Regions from separate parts of the Kitasatospora sp. NPDC048298 genome, predicted to be linked through region 2. Evidence: riboswitches for the same ligand, from Rfam matches in the RefSeq annotation. Region 2 holds a riboswitch; the other holds the start of a gene.
The links. A riboswitch is a leader RNA that binds a small molecule or an ion and turns the genes downstream of it on or off. The one in region 2 is predicted to bind cobalamin.

Region 1 (8,798 bases), on a different contig from region 2:
GGCGGCGGCAACCGTACCCGGCGCGTTCGACGCGTCCCGCACCTGCACACCCTGCGCCGTGAGGGTGACCCGACCCTTCTCCGTCGTCCCCTCCACCCACGGCGTCGACACCCCGACCGACGCCGTCACACTCTCCACATCCGCCTTGCCGGCCGCAACCGTACCCGGCGCGTTCGACGCGTCCCGCACCTGCGCACCCTGCTCGGTGAAGACGATCCGGCCGCGCGGCGCCGTGCCTTCCACCCACGGGGTGTACACGCCCTTGGTCGCCGTCACACTGTCGAACTCGGGGCTGCGCAGGTGGACGGTGGTGGTCAGCAGGTAGCTCGGCTGCTGCCCGTTCGGGGAGCTGGCGATCAGGGTGTAGGTGGCGTCCCGCTTCGGCTCCTGGCCGGGCTTCGGCGACCACTGCCAGCCGGCCGCCGCCCCGCTCCTCGGCGGGACGGCCTCCGGCGGGCCGTCCGGGCCCTGGATCTGGTACGTGAGGGTGTCCGGGCCGTCCCACTGCAGGACGACGTCCTTGCCCGCGGCCACCAGGGAGTCCTTCGCACGGAAGTTCCGCGGCACCTTGGCTTCCTGCTTGATCAGGCTCAGGGTCACGAGGCTCGGGTGCACGAAGCCGCCGATGTTCGCCGCCCGCTCCGTCACCCGCAGCAGGACCAGCCCCGGCTTGCTGGAGACCGGGAAGCCCTCCATCGCCACGACCATGGAGCCGCCGCCCTTGATGAGGGTGGGGTAGCGGGGGTCCTGGGAGGAGATCTTGTAGACGGCGGTCGAGGTGTTCCAGTCGGTCGCCGGCTTGTTCGCCGGGTCCGTCGCGGTGTTCTGCGTGATCTGCGGGGTGAACGCTTTCGGATCGGTCGTCAGGTCGCCGTCCTTGTCCCCGACGGGCACCTGGATCTCGGTGGAGTACCAGAGCGCGTCGTCGCTGTTCGGGTTGGAGATGATGACGTAGACCGTCCCCCGGGACTCCTCGCCCGCGTTGGGCACCTGGAGCGGAGCCGGGTCGGTGAGGATTTCGTAGTTCAGAGTTGCCACCGTTGTAGACCCCCTGATTCTGCTGCACGGGCGCTCGCCTCCACGGGCACCGCCCCCTTGTCACAGCACTGTCCTGCCAGCGGAAATCCCGGGAGCCCGGATTCCGCACAACCGGCGCGAACCAGTCCCGCACTGGCCGAAAGATGGATGACGGAATTCCGGCTCCATCTTTTTCCTCACACGGCACTTCAGGCCCGGGAAAAGCGAATTCACCCTGCGACACCACCGGTTTTGCCGCCGATTCGATAGCGCTGACCGGCCTGCGGCAGCGGCGATCCACGTCGCCGGCGATCCACGGAAGCTTCCGGTTTCCCGGGGCGGGTCCGCTCGGCCCACGCGGCCACCGGCGGCCCTGCCGCGCCGACGACCGCGAAGAGGGCGCCGAGGAGCAGCCACCCGGTATGGCCGAGCGCGAGAACCGCCCCGGTGAGGATCACCGGGGCGAGGGCCTGGCCCGCTCCGAAGCCGATGCCGGCCAGGCCCTGGTACTGCCCCTGGGCGTGGTCGGGTGCGAGGCCGAAACCGAACGCGAAGCCGGCCTTCGCACGACCGGCAGTCGTGGATGTAGCCCATTCCGTACCGCCCAACGGAACGCGCACTGCGGGCATGCACCGGTTCTCACCCGATCGTTCCGGGCGGTGCCGGGCGGGCGATGGCCACCCACGTCCGTCGCGATCTCCGGATCGCGCTTTCGGTGTCCCGGATCTCGTCCTGGCGCATGCCCGGACGAGATCCGGGACACCGTCGATCGCGGGGGCATTGCGGTGTTGTCCGTCGAATGTTCGGCTGATTCGGCTGTCCGCTCAGCCGGTCTCGGCCACGCAGGCGAGATCCGGCACCGGTCGCTCCCCAGTGGTCAGGAACGTGGTCACCGCGTTGTCGCCGCACTTGTTCTTGGCGAACCCAGATCAGCGCCGCGTCCCAGCCCGCGATCGTCGCCCTGATGCTCGAACAGCTCGGCGCCCGGCCCGGCCAGCGCGTCTTCGAGGCCGGAGCCGGGACCGGAGTCAACGCCGCCTACCTGGTCACCATCGTCGGCTTGGCGGTCGCCCTGGCCGACGCTGCCGCCGTGTTCGAGGAGTCCGCGTTCGACCTGGGTACGTCCGGAGGCGACCGCTTGAGTCCCATACTCGAACAGCGCCGCCATCGGACGCCGGCAACCTCATCGCCGGCCCCAACTGGACTTTCCAGGCGAACACTTGGGAAGGCGACTGTCTTCGAGGTCGAGCAGCGCGGCCGGTGGGGTACGCGCGAGGCGGGTCAGAACTCGCGGCCGATCAGCGGGACCTGCTGGCGGCGAGCTGGTGGCCGCGCGGGCGGCGGCCGCCTCCAAGCCCCGGGTGCCGAGGGCCCACCGCTTCCAGCAGGGCCCGAGCGCCCGGGGCTTTCGCCGCACGGGGCGCCCGCGTCCCGCCCCGCACGGGACGCCACCGGCGAGGCTGAGTAGCGCTCCGCGACCACCGCGGGGACGGAGGACCGGCACGCCTTCCGCTACGCCCACGCGGGCTGAGTTCAGGGGTCGTGGCGATCGCAGTGGTCATGACCCCCGTCGTGCCCGTCGCCGTCGTGCCCGTCACCGTGGTGCTCGTGGTGCTCGTAGTGCTTGATCGTGGTGAGGTCGTTGGCGGTGTGGATGGTGGCGTCACCGCCTCCGGTGACGGTAGCGGTGTTGGTGACCTGCGCAGGGGCGTCGCAGGAGACGTCGACCTTCAGGGTGATGGGCGGGTAGCTCTGCCCGGCAGGCAGGACGTCGCTGCGGGTACAGGTGAGGGTGGCCAGAATGCAGTGCCATCCCTTCCCGGTGATCCGGTCGGCCCGAAGACCTGCGGGGAGGGTGTCGTGAACGGTGACCGTGGTGCCATCGGTCGGGCCGACCGCTGTGGCGTTACCCACAGTAATGGTGTAAACGCCGTCCTCGCCCCGGACGAAGTGGTCCGCGTGACTCTTGGCGATGGTCAGGGAGGGGCCGAGTACCGTGAATGTGAGGCCGGTACTGCCGGTGCCGGCAGCGCTCTCGGTGCCGCCGCGGTCAGTGGTGGCGCTGCCACTGGATTCGGTGAGGCCGGTGGCGGCGGTGTCGATCACCGGCACCGTGCGGCCGTTGACCTGGGCGACGGAGGCGCGCTGAGCCGTGGCCGTCCAGACTGTGGCCAGGACGATCGCCAGGACGGCCAACCCGGCCATCATGACCGCCGCCGGCTTGCGGACCCGTACCCTCAGCCACCGTCGAAACATGCCGCCCATTCCTCCCGGGCCGCGGCTTGCTTCAGCCCGCCCTCTCCCATGCCTGAACACCGACATCTCCGCTTCCAAATCGCCGACAACAAGCCGTTACTGTTCGTGACCCGAATATCACTTTGCGCTTCGGTGAGTGCGCTCGCACATACAACACGGTGGTGATCGCGGCGAGCACACGAGACCCGACGGACAACCCGCCGAACACAGCGGGTGGGCCAGTGGTGCGCCGCAGAGCGCCGGCGAGGATGACGCCGGCGCGAAAGGAGCGGTGGCGCGCTCGATGACGACCCTCATGCGTCACCCACGGAGCGGATCAGCCGGACGCGGGGGCGGGGCTCGGTCGGAGTGGTCACCGGCGGCGCCGGAGGAACTTGAAGAGCAGAAGGCACAGGGCAGCGACGAGGGCCGAAAGCCCGGCGACCACAGGGGACGGGAAGTGCCCTTGCTGGGCGACCGACGCGGCGACCGCTCCAGTGCTACCGGGAGTCGTCGGGAAGGTGACGGTGGCGCGCGCGGTGTGCTCGACCAGGCCGCTCTTGAGCGTGAGCTCCACCGTCGACGAGCCGTCCGACAGCTGTGCGTCCAACGGGACGACCATCTCCGCAGCGTCACCCGGAGCCAGTGTGGTGCCCGTCCTGGCCGGGAACGGTCCGGCGCGCAGTCCGCCCGACCCGTCGAAGACGGAGAGTGCCCCGCCGATGTCCAGGGCGCGGCCCCCCGTGTTGTGGATCCGGGCGCGAACCTCCCCCCGCCCGTCGCGGGCTCGGGCCGGATGGAGCCGCTCGATCTCGAAGTCCGAGGGTGGCTCACCACCGGGACCGACGTCGATGTACATGCGGACGCCCACCCGGCCCTGGAACGTCACATTGTGCGAGCGGTCCGTGGGGGTGTCCGTCTGTGCCCAGATGACGCCGTATCGCTCCCCGGCGGCGGCGTCCCCGGGCACCCGGATGGTGGCGCGTACTCGCACCGTTTCGGAGGCCGCCAGCTCAAGGTCCGCCGTGTCGAGTGACGTCCAGCCGGTCAGCTCGTTGGGGGTGCGCTCCGGCGCGAAGGTGAACTCACCCTTCGCGATGGTGGCCGCCGCGGCGTAGACGTTGACGTGCATCGGCGTGGACGACTCGTTGGTGACCTCCACCCGCCGCTCGATGGTCGAGCCGGGCGCGACGTGGTCGACGATGTAGGCGTGCGCCCTGGGATCCGCACGGCGGCTTTCCGGAGCGTCGAGCAGCTTGATACCGATGGTCTTCCCCGCGGCCGGGTCCCGGGGGGAGGACAACCCGGGTGCCGCATGCCCCGCTGCCGGCATCACCCCGGCCGCCTGTACGAGGGCCAGCGCCAGCAGCAGAACCCCGCACCGGCGCGCGCCCTTCATTCCATCAGGCAACGGACTGGGTCAGCGTTCCGGTGTAGATCCCGCCGACGGCGCTGGGGGGCACGTTGACGGAGATTGTCGGGTTCCAGGACGCGGTGTTGTCTCCGACACCAGCGCTCCCGGTGAGCACCGTCTGCGCGCTGTTGCTCAGCGTCACGTTCGTTGGAGTGGCGGTAATGGTACCGGTCGTCGTCACCGTCCCGACCGTGTAGGTGGCGTCGGTGGCGGCGATCGTCGTCACACCGTTTGTGAAGTCCGTCTCCGCTGCGGTCACCGTCCAGGAGGCCGAGACGAGGGCGCGATCGTCGGTGACGGTACAGGGCCCGATCGGCGCGCTGATGACGGTGCCGGGCGCTCCCGAGCCGAGGTTGGCACTGGCCGGTACCGTCAGCGTCAACGCGCCGGACGTGACGGCGAACGTGACTGTGGTGCTGGGGTCGGCCGCCGCGACGGCGAGGCCCGGCTGGACCGCGACGAGAGTCACGGCTGCGGCCGCGATGGACATGATTCGTGCAAGCACAATTGCTCCCGAAGTAGCTGCCCGCCAACGGACACTGGCAGACGTGGCGTCAGGGAATCGGGCGCGGCCCTGTTCACGCAAGCCGACGCGCGCCACACTCCGCCACACGAATGACCCCGTTTCAGCCGGATCGAAGCCCAGCCCGCGACACGCGGGGTGCGGTGCGGGCCGTTCCGTACGGTCTCCTTCGACGGCCGCGGCTCGGCACGCCGGGACCGCCGCGCCCTCACCCCCCACCAAAGCCGGGAGCGCACGGCCGGCCGGGCCCGCTCGGTGGCGCAGGATCGGCGGGCCTCAGGGCGGGCACAACGCGCAGACGGCGCCCTCTGGACTTACTAGGACGTCCAACTATATGGTCGACGGCAGGTCCGCGGTGTCAGGGAAGCCGGTGTGAGTCCGGCACGGTCCCGCCACTGTGACCGGGGAGTTCGTCCTCGTGAGGGACGGCCACTGGCAGCCAGCCGGGAAGGCCTGAGGGCGTGCGGTGATCCGGGAGTCAGGATACCGGCCGCGGGTGATCCGTGTTTTCCACGAGGATGGAGACGACACGCATGACTCCGGGCTGCTCCCGTTCCACTGCTCCTGGCTGTCCTGTGCCGACGACTGCCGGGGCCCAACCGCTCTGACGGTTCGTCATGCCACCGCCACCGTGACGTCGCGCGGCCGCATCACCGTGCGCCCGCCCGTCGGCGGCGGCCTCCATTCCTCCTCTCCCCGACCCTGTCGAGAGTAGGAACCGATGGTCCGTGAACTGACCCACTTCGTCGGCGGCAAGCGCGTCGCCGGGACGTCCGGCCGCTTCGGCGACGTGTACGACCCCAACACCGGCCGGGTGCAGGCCCGGGTGCCGCTGGCCGACCGCGCCGAGGTCGAGGCGGTGATCGCCGACGCCGCGCAGGCCCAGCCCGCGTGGGCGGCCTGGAACCCGCAGCGGCGGGCGCGGGTGCTGCTGCGCTTCCTGCAACTGGTCGAGCAGGAGAAGGAGGAACTGGCCCGGCTGCTGTCCGCCGAGCACGGCAAGACCGTGGCCGACGCCCACGGCGACATCCAACGCGGCCTGGAGGTCGTGGAGTTCGCCGCCGGGATCCCGCACCTGCTGAAGGGCGAGTTCAGCGACAACGCCGGCACCGGCATCGACGTCTACTCGATGCGCCAGCCGCTCGGCGTCGTCGCCGGCATCACGCCGTTCAACTTCCCCGCGATGATCCCACTCTGGAAGGCCGCACCCGCGCTGGCCTGCGGCAACGCCTTCGTCCTCAAGCCCTCCGAGCGCGACCCCTCGGTGCCGCTGCGGCTGGCCGAGCTGTTCCTGGAGGCCGGGCTGCCGCCGGGCGTGCTCAACGTGGTCAACGGCGGCAAGGAGGCCGTGGACACCCTGCTGGAGGACCCGCGGGTCGAGGCGCTCGGTTTCGTCGGCTCCACGCCGATCGCCCAGTACGTGTACGCGACCGCCGCTGCGCACGGGAAGCGGGCGCAGTGCTTCGGCGGCGCCAAGAACCACATGATCGTGATGCCGGACGCCGACCTCGACCAGGCCGCCGACGCGCTGGTCGGCGCCGGCTACGGCTCGGCCGGGGAACGCTGCATGGCGATCTCGGTCGCCGTACCGGTGGGCGAGGAGACCGCGGACGCCCTGGTGGCGAAGCTGGTCGAGCGGATCGCCGGGCTCAAGATCGGCCGCTCGGACGACCCGGCGGCGGACTTCGGCCCGCTGGTGGGCCGCGACGCGCTGGACCGCGTCCGCGACCACCTGGACCTCGGCGTCCGGGAGGGCGCCGAACTCGTCGTGGACGGAAGGGACTTCCGCCTCCCCGGCCACGAGGACGGCTACTTCCTCGGCGCCTCCCTGTTCGACCGGGTCACCCCGGACATGCGGATCTACCAGGAGGAGATCTTCGGCCCGGTGCTCACCGTCGTCCGCGCCGCCGACTACGAGGAGGCGCTGCGGCTGCCCAGCGAGCACCAGTACGGCAACGGCGTGGCCATCTACACCCGGGACGGCGACACCGCCCGTGACTTCACCCGCCGGGTGAACACCGGCATGGTCGGCGTCAACGTGCCCATCCCGGTCCCGATCGCCTACCACACCTTCGGCGGCTGGAAGCGCTCCGCCTTCGGCGACCTCAACCAGCACGGGCCGGACTCGATCCGCTTCTACACCCGCACCCGCACCGTCACCTCGCGCTGGCCCTCCGGGGTCAAGGAGGGCGCGAGCTTCACCATGCCGACGATGGGCTGAGGCGGGCCGTGCACACGCAACTGACCGACGATCAACTCGCCATCGTCGAGACGACCCGGACCTTCGCCCGCGAGCACCTCGCACCGAACGCCGTCGAGTGGGACCAGGCCAAGCACTTCCCGGTGGACGTGCTGCGCAAGGCGGCGGAGGTCGGCCTGGCCGGCGTCTACGTCGGCGAGGAGTCCGGCGGATCCGGGCTCACCCGCGCCGACGGCGTGCTCGTCTTCGAGGCGCTGGCGACCGGCTGCCCCTCGATCGCCGCCTACCTGTCCATCCACAACATGGTCGCCTGGATGATCGACCGCTACGGCGACGACGCCCAGCGCGCCCGGTGGCTGGCTGGTCTCTGCACGATGGAGACCCCCGCCAGCTACTGCCTCACCGAGCCGGGCGCCGGCTCGGACGCCGCCGCGCTCACCACCCGGGCCCGCCGGGACGGGGACGCCTGGGTGCTCGACGGCGTCAAGCAGTTCATCTCCGGCGCCGGCGCCTCCGAGGTCTACCTGGTGATGGCCCGCACCGGCGGCCCGGGGGCCGACGGGGTGTCCGCCTTCGTCGTCCAACGGGACGACCCCGGCGTCTCGTTCGGGCCGAACGAGCGGAAGATGGGCTGGAACGCCCAGCCCACCCGGCAGGTGCTCCTCGACGGGGTGCGCCTGCCCGCCGACCGCCTGCTCGGCGCGGAGGGCGAGGGCTTCCGGATCGCCATGAGCGGGCTGAACGGGGGCCGGCTCGGCATCGCCGCCTGCTCGCTCGGCGGCGCGCAGGACGCCCTGGAGCGCGCCACCGGCTACCTGGCGGACCGCGAGGCGTTCGGCGCCCGGCTCCTGCACTCCCAGGCCCTGCAGTTCCGACTCGCCGACATGGCGACGGAGTTGGAGGCGGCCAGGGCGCTGGTATGGCGGGCGGCGGCCGCCCTGGACCGGGGCGATCCCCGGGCGCCCCAGCTGTGCGCGATGGCCAAGCGCTACGCCACCGACACCGGCTTCGAGGTCGCCAACCAGGCCCTCCAACTGCACGGCGGCTACGGCTACCTGGCCGAGTACGGCATCGAGAAGATCGTCCGCGACCTGCGGGTGCACCAGATCCTGGAAGGGACCAACGAGATCATGCGCGTCATCGTCGCCCGCGGCCTGACCGGAGCCGCGTGATGACCCCGAACGACACCGCGGAGGTCCTCGTCCAGCGGGAGGGCCGGGCCGGGCTGATCGTCCTCAACCGGCCGGCGGCCCTGAACGCCCTCACCCACGGCATGGTGCGGCGGATCGCGCAGGCCCTGGACACCTGGGAGGAGGACGACCGGGTCGACACCGTCGTCGTCACCGGCGCCGGTGAACGGGCCTTCTGCGCGGGCGGCGACATCGTCGCCATCCACCGCGCCGCCACCG
Region 2 (8,798 bases):
GGCCAGCGGCCGCGGTGCGGCGTGCGTCCGAGCTCGATGACCTGACGGACCGGCAGCGACAGCCGGGTGTCCGCCTGCTGCTCCATGAAGGCCACCTGTCGGGCTCGTCGGCGGGCCGTGAGCGCGTGGAGATCCGCTCCGTCCAGGAGGACCCGTCCCGCGCTCGGCCGGGTCAGCCCGGCGACCGCGCGCAGCAAGGTGGTCTTCCCGGCGCCGTTGGGCCCGAGCAGGCCCGTGACCCGGCCGGGGCCGAACGCGAGCGAGACCTCGTCCAGCAGCGTGGCTGCGCCGATCCGCACACGGAGTCCCTCCGCGCGCAGTTCGACGGGGGGCGTCTTTGTCACTGCCCCCTCCCGTCGGCCCGCCCCTGGCGCCACAGCAGCCAGGCGAAGAAGGGCGCTCCGAGCCCGGCCGTGATGACGCCGACGGGAATCTCCCGGTCGGGCAGGACCGAGCGCGCCACGATGTCGCTGCCCACCAGGAGGGACGCGCCCACCAGCGCCGACACGGGCAGCAGGAGGGCGTGGCGCGGCCCGCAGACGAGACGGACCACATGCGGTACGACCAGGCCGAGGAATCCGATGACGCCGGTGTTGGCGACCAGGCACGCGGTCACCAGCGCGGCTGTGGCGACGAGGGCCCAGCGGGTGCGCTCGACGTGGACGCCGAGGGAGCGGGCGGAGGTCTCGCCGAAGGCGAAGGCGTCCAGGTCGCGGGCCGAGGAGGCCAGGACCGTGACACCGATCAGCGCGACCGCGGTCAGGAAGACGGCGGTGGGCCACCGCACGCCGGCGACCGAGCCGAGCGTCCACTCCATGACACCGCGCGCCGCGTTGCGGTCCCCGAGGACCATCACGACGAACGAGGTGTACGCCCCGCACATCTGTCCCACCGCGATGCCGGCGAGCACGGTCCGGGCGGTCGGTAGCGACCGGGTGCGCGCGCCGGCCAGTGCCAGGACGACGACGGCGGCGAGCAGGGCACCGGCGAAGGCCGCCGTCGCCACCGCACCGGTGCCCACGACGCCGGACACGCCGGCGCCGAGGACGATCACGGTGACCGCGCCGGCGGCGGCTCCGTCCGAGATCCCGAGCAGGAAGGGATCGGCCAGGTCGTTCCCGGTCAGCGTCTGCAACACCGCACCGCAGACCGCGAGGCCGGCGCCGGTGGCAGCCGCTCCCAGAACCCGGGGGAGCCGCAGCTGCCAGACGATCTGATCGTCCAGCAGCGTGACGTTCGGGTCGCCCAGCCCGAGACGGCGCACCACGACGTCGATCACGGTGTGGACCGGCTCGTGTTGCGAGCCCACGGCCAGGCCGAGGAGCACGGTGGTCAGCAGCAGGGCCACACCGATGGCCAGCGCCGCCGTCGCGCGGCCCGGACCGGAGGACCGCACGACGGGGTGGGGCGCGGTGGTCATGAACCCGGGTGCAGCCGGCCCAGCCCCGCGGACACCCGGGCGGCACCGTCGGCGAGCAGCACGCCGGGAGTCGACTCCGAGAACGGCACCACCACGAAGGCCTTGCGCTGCACGGCGCCGAGCTTGCTCAGCACCGGGTCGTTCTCCAAGTAGTCGATCTTGGACTGGGCGGTGTCCCAGCCTGCGTCCGCCAGCACGATGGCGTCCGGGTCCGCCGCGACGACCTTCTCCCAGCTCACGTTCTGCCAGCCACCGGGCAGGTCCCCGAAGACGTTGCGGGCGCCCACGGCATCGAGTACGAGTTGAGGTCCGCCGTGGCCGGCACCGACGAACGGCGTCTTGGTGTCCGAGTCGTACCACAGGACCTTCAGGCCCTTGCCCGCGGCCGTCGCGGTGAACCGGGCAAGCTGCTGCTCCTGCTGCTGCTGGATCGCGACGGCCCGCTCCGGGACACCGAAGACCTTGGCGACGTCGTTCAGTTCGCCCCACATCGCCTGCCAGGTCGTCGGCGGTACCTTGCTCTTGTCCGAGCAGCCGAACGGGGACACGTACGACGGGATGCCCTGGTCGCGCAGTTCCTCCCGGCTGCCCGCGACCTTGTCGGTGAACGCGCTGGCGTAGGAGGCGTACAGGAAGTCGGGACGGGCCGCGAGGAGCTTCTCCTTCGTCGGGTACTCCTTGGAGAGCACCGGGACGGAGTCGTAGGCCGCCTTCCACTTCTCCGGGACGGAGTCGTCGAGGTAGGCGGTGCCGGCCATGCGGGACTGCAGGCCGAGGGCCAGGGCGACCTCGGTGGCACCCTGGTTGAGGGTCACCAGCCGCTCGGGCGGCGCGCCGACCGTCACGGTGGTCCCGCAGTTGTCCACGCCGACCGGCGCGGCACTCCCGGCCGTCCCGCCGGACGCGACGGGAGCCGGGACGCCCGCGCAGGCGCCGAGCATGCCGGTGAACAGGACGGCCGCGACCGCCCGGCCGACACGTATCGGCCCTCTGGGACGTGCGGAATGTACAGAATGTGCGGAACGTATGGATCGAAACGGGTACGGCAGACCGCTGGGCACGTGTTCTCCAAAACCCTCGTGGAACATGTCGCGCCGTGGCCGGTCTCCTGGCTTCCGCATCGACGCGCCGCGGCCGACCTTCCCAAGCGGCTCTTCCAGCCCGCCCAGTGGCCCTGACCGGCGGCAGAGCCGGTCAGCGAGGGCCGCGGAACTCCGCGGCAACAGTGGCGAGGGCCGCACCGGAATTCGACCGGTTTCCCGAACACCACGGCGCTGGCAAGATATCAGGCCTAGCGATCTTGTCCGGGAACAGTCCGGGACCGCAGGGCGGACGGGGAGCCGCGACGACCCGCGGATGCCCACCGACGCCGCGCGGGCGGGGCCGCACCGCGGCGGCGGTGGTTCATCGGGCGGTCGGTGCCTGGCAGGTGAGGTCGCCCCCCGGGAGCTTGCCCGTGGTCAGGTAGCGCGTGGTGGCCGCGTCCGCGCAGGACCCGTTGCCGTAGACGCCGTGCCCCTCTCCTCCCAGCACGGTGATCATCCGGGAGCCGTGCAGGGACCGGTGCATGCTCTGGGCGGCGGTCAGGGGCGTCTGGGAGTCCCACTCGTTCTGCAGGATCAGCGCTTGGACGTCGTTGTCCACCGTGGTCGGGGCTTCGCTGCCGGGCTTCCAGAAGGCGCACGGCTTGATGCCGTACGCGAAGTCCCCGTACAGCGGGTACCGGGCCTTGCCGCGCACGGTGTCGCGCCGGTACTGCTCGGGGTCACGCGGCCACGATGCGGCGGTGTCGCCGCACATGACCGTCCAGAGGCTCGCGAGGAGGTTCTCCGGGGGGAGTTCGGGGTCGGGCGCCGGCGCGGCGGGCTTGTCGTCCTCGGCGGCCTTCTTCAGTCCGGCGATCCAGTCGGCGGCCTTCCGCTCCGTGAAGAAGATGTCGCGCACGGCGCGGATGTCGTCGCCGGTGAGGGGGCCGTCGCCGGTGTCGACGGGCTTGCGATCCGCCCGGGCGACGATGTCCCAGAAGGTGTTGCGGACTTCGGCCGGGGTCCGGCCCAGGTGGTACGTGGTGTCCTGCCCTGCGGTCCACTCGCTCCACCGCGTGAAGGCGGGCTCGGTCGCCTGCGCCATCTGCTGGAAGGTGCCCCGCCCGTACTGCGTGGGGTCGACCGCGCTGTCCAGCACGAACCGGTCGGCCCGCTGGGGGAACATCTGCATGTAGACGGCGCCGAGATAGGTGCCGTACGAGCCCCCGTAGTAGGAGATCCTCTTCTCTCCCATGACGGTGCGGATGAGGTCCATGTCGCGGGCGGTGTTGCGGGTGGTGATGTGCCGCAGCTTGTCCCCTTCCGCGGCGGCGCACTTGTCGGCCACTGTTCGCGCCCACCGCACGTCCTTGGCGAAGGTCTCGGCGTGGTACGGGCGGTCGATGTTCAGCTCGTCGGGAGTCAGACCGCAGCTGACGGGGGAGCTCTGCCCGATGCCCCTCGGATCGAAGCCGACGAGGTCGTACCGGTCCTTCACCTCCTGGGGGATGACCGGCTCCATGGCGACCGGCAGACCCAGACCCGAAGCGCCGGGACCGCCGGGGTTGAACAGCAGTACGCCGCGGCGGTGTTGCGTACTGCTCGCCTTCAACCGGTTCACCACGACGTCGAGCTTCTCGCCATCGGGGTTGTTGTAGTCCAGTGGCACCTTGACGGTCGCGCACTGGAAAGCGGCCGGCGTGTGCTCGTCGCAGTGCCCCCAGCGGAGCGTCTGCTGGGTGTACGGCCGCATCGGGTCCTCGGCGACGGTGCCGGACGTGGCGGAGGCCGTCGCCGGTGTCAGCGTCGCGGCCAGAACCACCGCAGCTCCGACGGTCACGAGAGAGGATATGGGTGTGTTTCGCATCGTCATGCTGATCCTTCGAATGATCGGATGATGAGCTCTCCGCGTCTCCGCGTCTCCGCGTCTCCGCGTCTTCACGGAGGCCGACGAGCCCGGGAACGGGAGCGGAGGCCGGGCGACGCCGGCGAGGTATCGGTCGCTTCGACCGGGCAGGACATGATCATGGCTCTCGGGGGACGGCCACACATCACGCGAAGTAGGGAAGGGGTTCTCCCCCGATCGGGGGAGAACCCCGGCGCGCTGAGGCCGGAGCACGAGGGTCACGTACTCGGTCGGCAGGTCGGTGCCGGTTCGGCCCGGGAGGTCATCCCGGTTCGGAAGCCCCGGGGAGGCGTGGTCGGGTGTCAGGGGCCGCTCCTACACTCCGGCCCATGGGACTTTCGATATCAGTGGGACTCCTCTACGACCAGGCGCGCAATGACGCCGAGGGGCTCGACTACCACCGCTCCGCCTTCGCCCGCCTCAGCCGGGCGCTCATGGCGGAGGGAATCGGCTGGCACGAGCCGGAGATGACCGATCCGCCGCGCACCCGTACCTTCTCCGCCGGCTTCCCCTACGGGTACCTGACCCAGCTGCGCCGCATCCTGGTGCTCACGGACTTCGGCGAGCCCGTCACATCGGCTCTGGAGGTCAGCGAGAGCCAGTACGAGCGCGACTGCGAGAAGGTCCGGGACGAGATGTCGAGGTTCGACTCTCATCTGCTCTGTCACTCCGACAGTTCCGGCTACTACGTGCCGGTCGACTTCGAGGATCCGCTCTTCCTCCCTGACGAGGCGGACGTCGACGGCGATGGCATCGTCGGTTCCAGTCAGCGACTGCTGGCCGAACTGTCGGGTATCGCGTCGTCGATCGGCATCGAGCTCGACGGTGAGGGCGTTCCCTTCGATGTCGGGGCGGTCGGGCCGGCTGTGGATCCCGCGATGGACGGACCGTTCGAGACGGAACGTTTCGCCTGGCGTCAGCTCCATCGGGCGTGCCTGGCGAGCATCGAGGGCGGCCACGCCATCGTCTTCCACTGAGGCCCGGGGCCACCGGACCTCCAGTGGATGGCACGTCAGGCCGGATGCGCGGCCTTGATGGGACCCTGACAGCACCTCAGGTTACTTTGAGGTAATTTAGCGGTGTCGTCCGGGTGAACGTCCCCGGCCCCGCATGAAGGACTCGCACGTGCTCTCTCCCCAGTCCCGCCGTTCCGGCCGCCGTCTGGCCGGTTCCGCACTGGCCCTCGCCGCCGCCGTCGGTGTGCTGCCCGTCGCCCCCGCGTTCGCCGACCCGGCTCCGGCTCCGGCTCCGGCTCCGGCTCCCGCGCCGGGGGCGGCCCAGGCCGACGGTACTCCCCACCTGGACGCGGTGGAGCGGATCCTGCGCCAGGTGTCGCCCGGGCTGGAGGGCGTGGTGTGGCAGCGGACGGCGGGCAACCGGCTGGACGCACCGGCCGGGGACCCGGGCGGGTGGCTGCTGCAGACGCCGGGGTGCTGGGGGGACGCCTCCTGCGCCGAACGGCCTGGGACCAAGCGGGTGTTGGACCGGATGCGGGAGAACATCTCGAAGGCCACCCGCACCGTCGACATATCAACTCTCGCCCCGTTCCCGGACGGTGGGTTCCAGGACGCCATCGTGGACGGCCTCAAGGCGTCGGTGGCCGCCGGGAACGCGCCGCACGTGCGGATCCTCGCCGGGGCCGCTCCGCTGCTCAACATCACCGCGCTGCCGTCGAAGTACCGGGACGACCTGGTGGCCCGGCTCGGCACGGCCGCCGACCGGGTGACCATCGAGGTGGCCTCGATGACCACCGCGAAGACCGCGTTCTCCTGGAACCACTCCAAGTTGCTGGTCGTCGACGGGCAGAGCGTCATCACCGGCGGCATCAACAACTGGAAGGGCGACTACCTGGACACCGCCCACCCGGTGACGGACGTCGACCTCGCGCTGAACGGTCCGGCCGCCGCCTCCGCCGGCGCCTACCTGGACACCCTGTGGGACTGGACCTGCCGCAACAGCGGTGTCTTCTCGGCCGCCTGGTTCGCCTCCTCGAAGGGCGCCGGATGCACCCCCGACCTGGAGAAGCGGCTCAACCCGGCGGCCGCGCGGGTGCCCGCCGCCGGCAACGTGCCGGTGATCGCGGTCGGCGGCCTGGGCGTCGGGATCCGCGACAGCGACCCCACCTCCGACTACCGTCCGGAGCCGGCGGCCGGCGCCGACGACGTCACGTGCGGCCCGGTCGGCCTGCACGACCGTACCAACGACGACCGCGCCTACGAGACGGTCAATCCGGAGGAGAACGCGCTGCGCTCGCTGGTCGCCAGCGCCACCAGCCGGATCGACATCTCCCAGCAGGACGTGACCGGCACCTGCCCGCCGATGCCCCGCTACGACGCCCGGCTCTTCGACCTGCTCGCGGGCAAGCTCGCCGACGGGGTGAAGGTCCGGATCGTGGTCAGCGACCCCGGCAACCGGGGCACGGTCGGCAGCGGCGGCTACTCGCAGATCAAGTCCCTGAACGAGATCAGCGACACCCTCGCTGCCCGGCTCACCGCCCGCCTCGGCGACCCGGCCCAGGCCCGGACCGCGATGTGCCGGAACCTCCAACTCGCCCCGTTCCGCGCGGCGTCCACCCCCACCTGGGCCGACGGGCACCCGTACGCGCTGCACCACAAGCTGGTCTCGGTCGACGGCTCGGCGTTCTTCATCGGCTCGAAGAACCTCTACCCGGCCTGGCTGCAGGACTTCGGCTACGTCGTGGAGAACCGCACCGCCGCCGCCCAGCTGGACGCCCAACTGCTCGCCCCGCAGTGGCAGTACTCGCAGGCCGCCGCGACCTTCGACTACAGCAGCGGCCGCTGCCAGGGCTGACGCCGCGAGAACGCCGTGAGCGCGTCGTGAGAACGCCCTGAGAACGCCCTGACCACACCGCGGGCCGCCGCGCCGAACCCGGCGACGGCGGCCCGCGGGGACCCGCCTCAGTAGTAGTGGTGGTTCGGCTTGTCCATCCACGCCCTGTAGGCACGCACACCGAGCTTGCGGTGGAGCTGCTCGATGTGGATCCGTCGATCCTTGTAGGGCTTCTCGAAGTCCTCGTACTGGAAGGAGTCGTCGAAGCCGATGGCCCGGGTGTCCTCCAGGGAGCAGCAGAAGTAGACGCTGTCGATCCGGGCCCAGTAGACGGCGCTCATGCACATGGGGCACGGAGCGCCGCTGACGTAGATGGAGCACCCCTTGAGCATCCGGGCGCGCTCCGGCACGGGGTCGCAGGACCCGGGGTCCCGCGGGACGTACTGGAGGGTCCACTCGTTCTGCCGGTCCTCGGCGATGGACGGCGACTCCGGGTTGAGGATCTGGCTCGCCTTGCGGATGGCCTCCACCTCGGCGTGCGCGGTGGGGTCTCCGGTGAGCAGGACCCGGTTCTGGCCGCGTGCGATGATCTCCCCGTCCCGGGCGATGACGGCACCGAAGGGGCCGCCCCAGCCGTTCTCGACGGATTCTCGGGCCAGCCGTACGGCTTCCTTCAGGAAAGCCTTGTCGTGATTCGGGAAAGCCTCACATCTGTCCATGAGATGACCTCTCAGCGGCCTGGCGTGGAGCTGAATGTCACATGCGGGCGATTGTCGGCTTTGCCCGATCGGTCCTGTCGGACCAGCGTAGTCCGGGCGGAGGCTTCCGCAAGCCGTGGGGGAGTTGGTCCAGCCGTGGGGGGAGTCGGCCCGGGCCGCCGCGCAGATCACTCCCGTCGATCAGACACCGGCCGGGAGCCAGCCGTGCTGGACGGCGCGCACCCCGGCCTCGAAACGGCTGCGGGCGCCGAGCCGCTCCATCAGCTCGGTGGCGATCCGCCGCGCCGTCCGCGGCGAGACGCCCAGCCGCTTGGCGATCGCCTCGTCGGTGTGCCCCTCGGAGAGCAGTCGCAGGGCGGCCGACTCCTGGCCGCTGAGGCCCCGGGAGTCGCGCACGGCCTGGCCCCCGAGGGGCTGCGCGGCGTCCCAGACGTTCTCGAACAGCGCGCAGAGGGCCGTCAGCGTGCCGTGGCCGGTCAGCACCACGGCCGCCGCCGCCGTGTCGTCGCTGTTCACCGGGATGACGGCGGCGGCACGGTCGACCACGATCATCCGCGTCGGCAGCGACGGCACGACCCGCACCTGCCCGCCCCGCGCGGCGAGCCACCCGGTGTACGCGACGGTCGGCGCGCTGTTGCACACGCTGTCGAGGTAGACGGTGCGGATCTTCACGCCGCGACCGAGCAACTCCTCGTCGAGCGGGCGGGCCGCCTCGATGCTCTCCGGCGTGTGCCCGCCGTCCGGGGCGAAGGTCATCACCTCCTCCTTCACCTCGCGGGTGAGGGACGCCAGCCGGTCGCGGATCGCGTCCAGGCCGACCAGTTGCTCGACCCCGGAGTGCGCGGCGGCCGGACGAAGGTCCGAGAAGTCGGTGATGAGCTGCGCCGCCGCGACGCGGGAGGCCTCGATCCGCTGCCGCTGGAGCGCCAGTTCGGCCT

Region 1: another riboswitch for cobalamin. It lies ahead of ACGF0D_RS20005 (CoA-acylating methylmalonate-semialdehyde dehydrogenase); the one in region 2 lies ahead of ACGF0D_RS27795 (ABC transporter substrate-binding protein).

The regions. Positions count from the first base shown of each region.
Region 1 covers NZ_JBICYZ010000025.1:98,560-107,357, reverse strand. The annotation lists gene ACGF0D_RS20040 (hypothetical protein) at 1-1,038, opposite strand, end outside; gene ACGF0D_RS20035 (hypothetical protein) at 1,248-1,646, opposite strand; gene ACGF0D_RS20030 (hypothetical protein) at 1,842-1,910, opposite strand; partial or broken gene ACGF0D_RS20025 (hypothetical protein) at 1,940-2,077, shown strand; gene ACGF0D_RS20020 (hypothetical protein) at 2,551-3,273, opposite strand; gene ACGF0D_RS20015 (peptidase) at 3,626-4,651, opposite strand; gene ACGF0D_RS20010 (hypothetical protein) at 4,656-5,156, opposite strand; cobalamin riboswitch at 5,508-5,699, shown strand; gene ACGF0D_RS20005 (CoA-acylating methylmalonate-semialdehyde dehydrogenase) at 5,911-7,410, shown strand; gene ACGF0D_RS20000 (acyl-CoA dehydrogenase family protein) at 7,419-8,561, shown strand; gene ACGF0D_RS19995 (enoyl-CoA hydratase/isomerase family protein) at 8,561-8,798, shown strand, end outside.
Region 2 covers NZ_JBICYZ010000042.1:71,938-80,735, forward strand. The annotation lists gene ACGF0D_RS27785 (ABC transporter ATP-binding protein) at 1-344, opposite strand, end outside; gene ACGF0D_RS27790 (FecCD family ABC transporter permease) at 341-1,420, opposite strand; gene ACGF0D_RS27795 (ABC transporter substrate-binding protein) at 1,417-2,361, opposite strand; cobalamin riboswitch at 2,501-2,706, opposite strand; gene ACGF0D_RS27800 (alpha/beta hydrolase) at 2,825-4,285, opposite strand; gene ACGF0D_RS27805 (hypothetical protein) at 4,699-5,328, shown strand; gene ACGF0D_RS27810 (phospholipase) at 5,477-7,162, shown strand; gene ACGF0D_RS27815 (nucleoside deaminase) at 7,270-7,860, opposite strand; gene ACGF0D_RS27820 (helix-turn-helix domain-containing protein) at 8,041-8,798, opposite strand, start outside.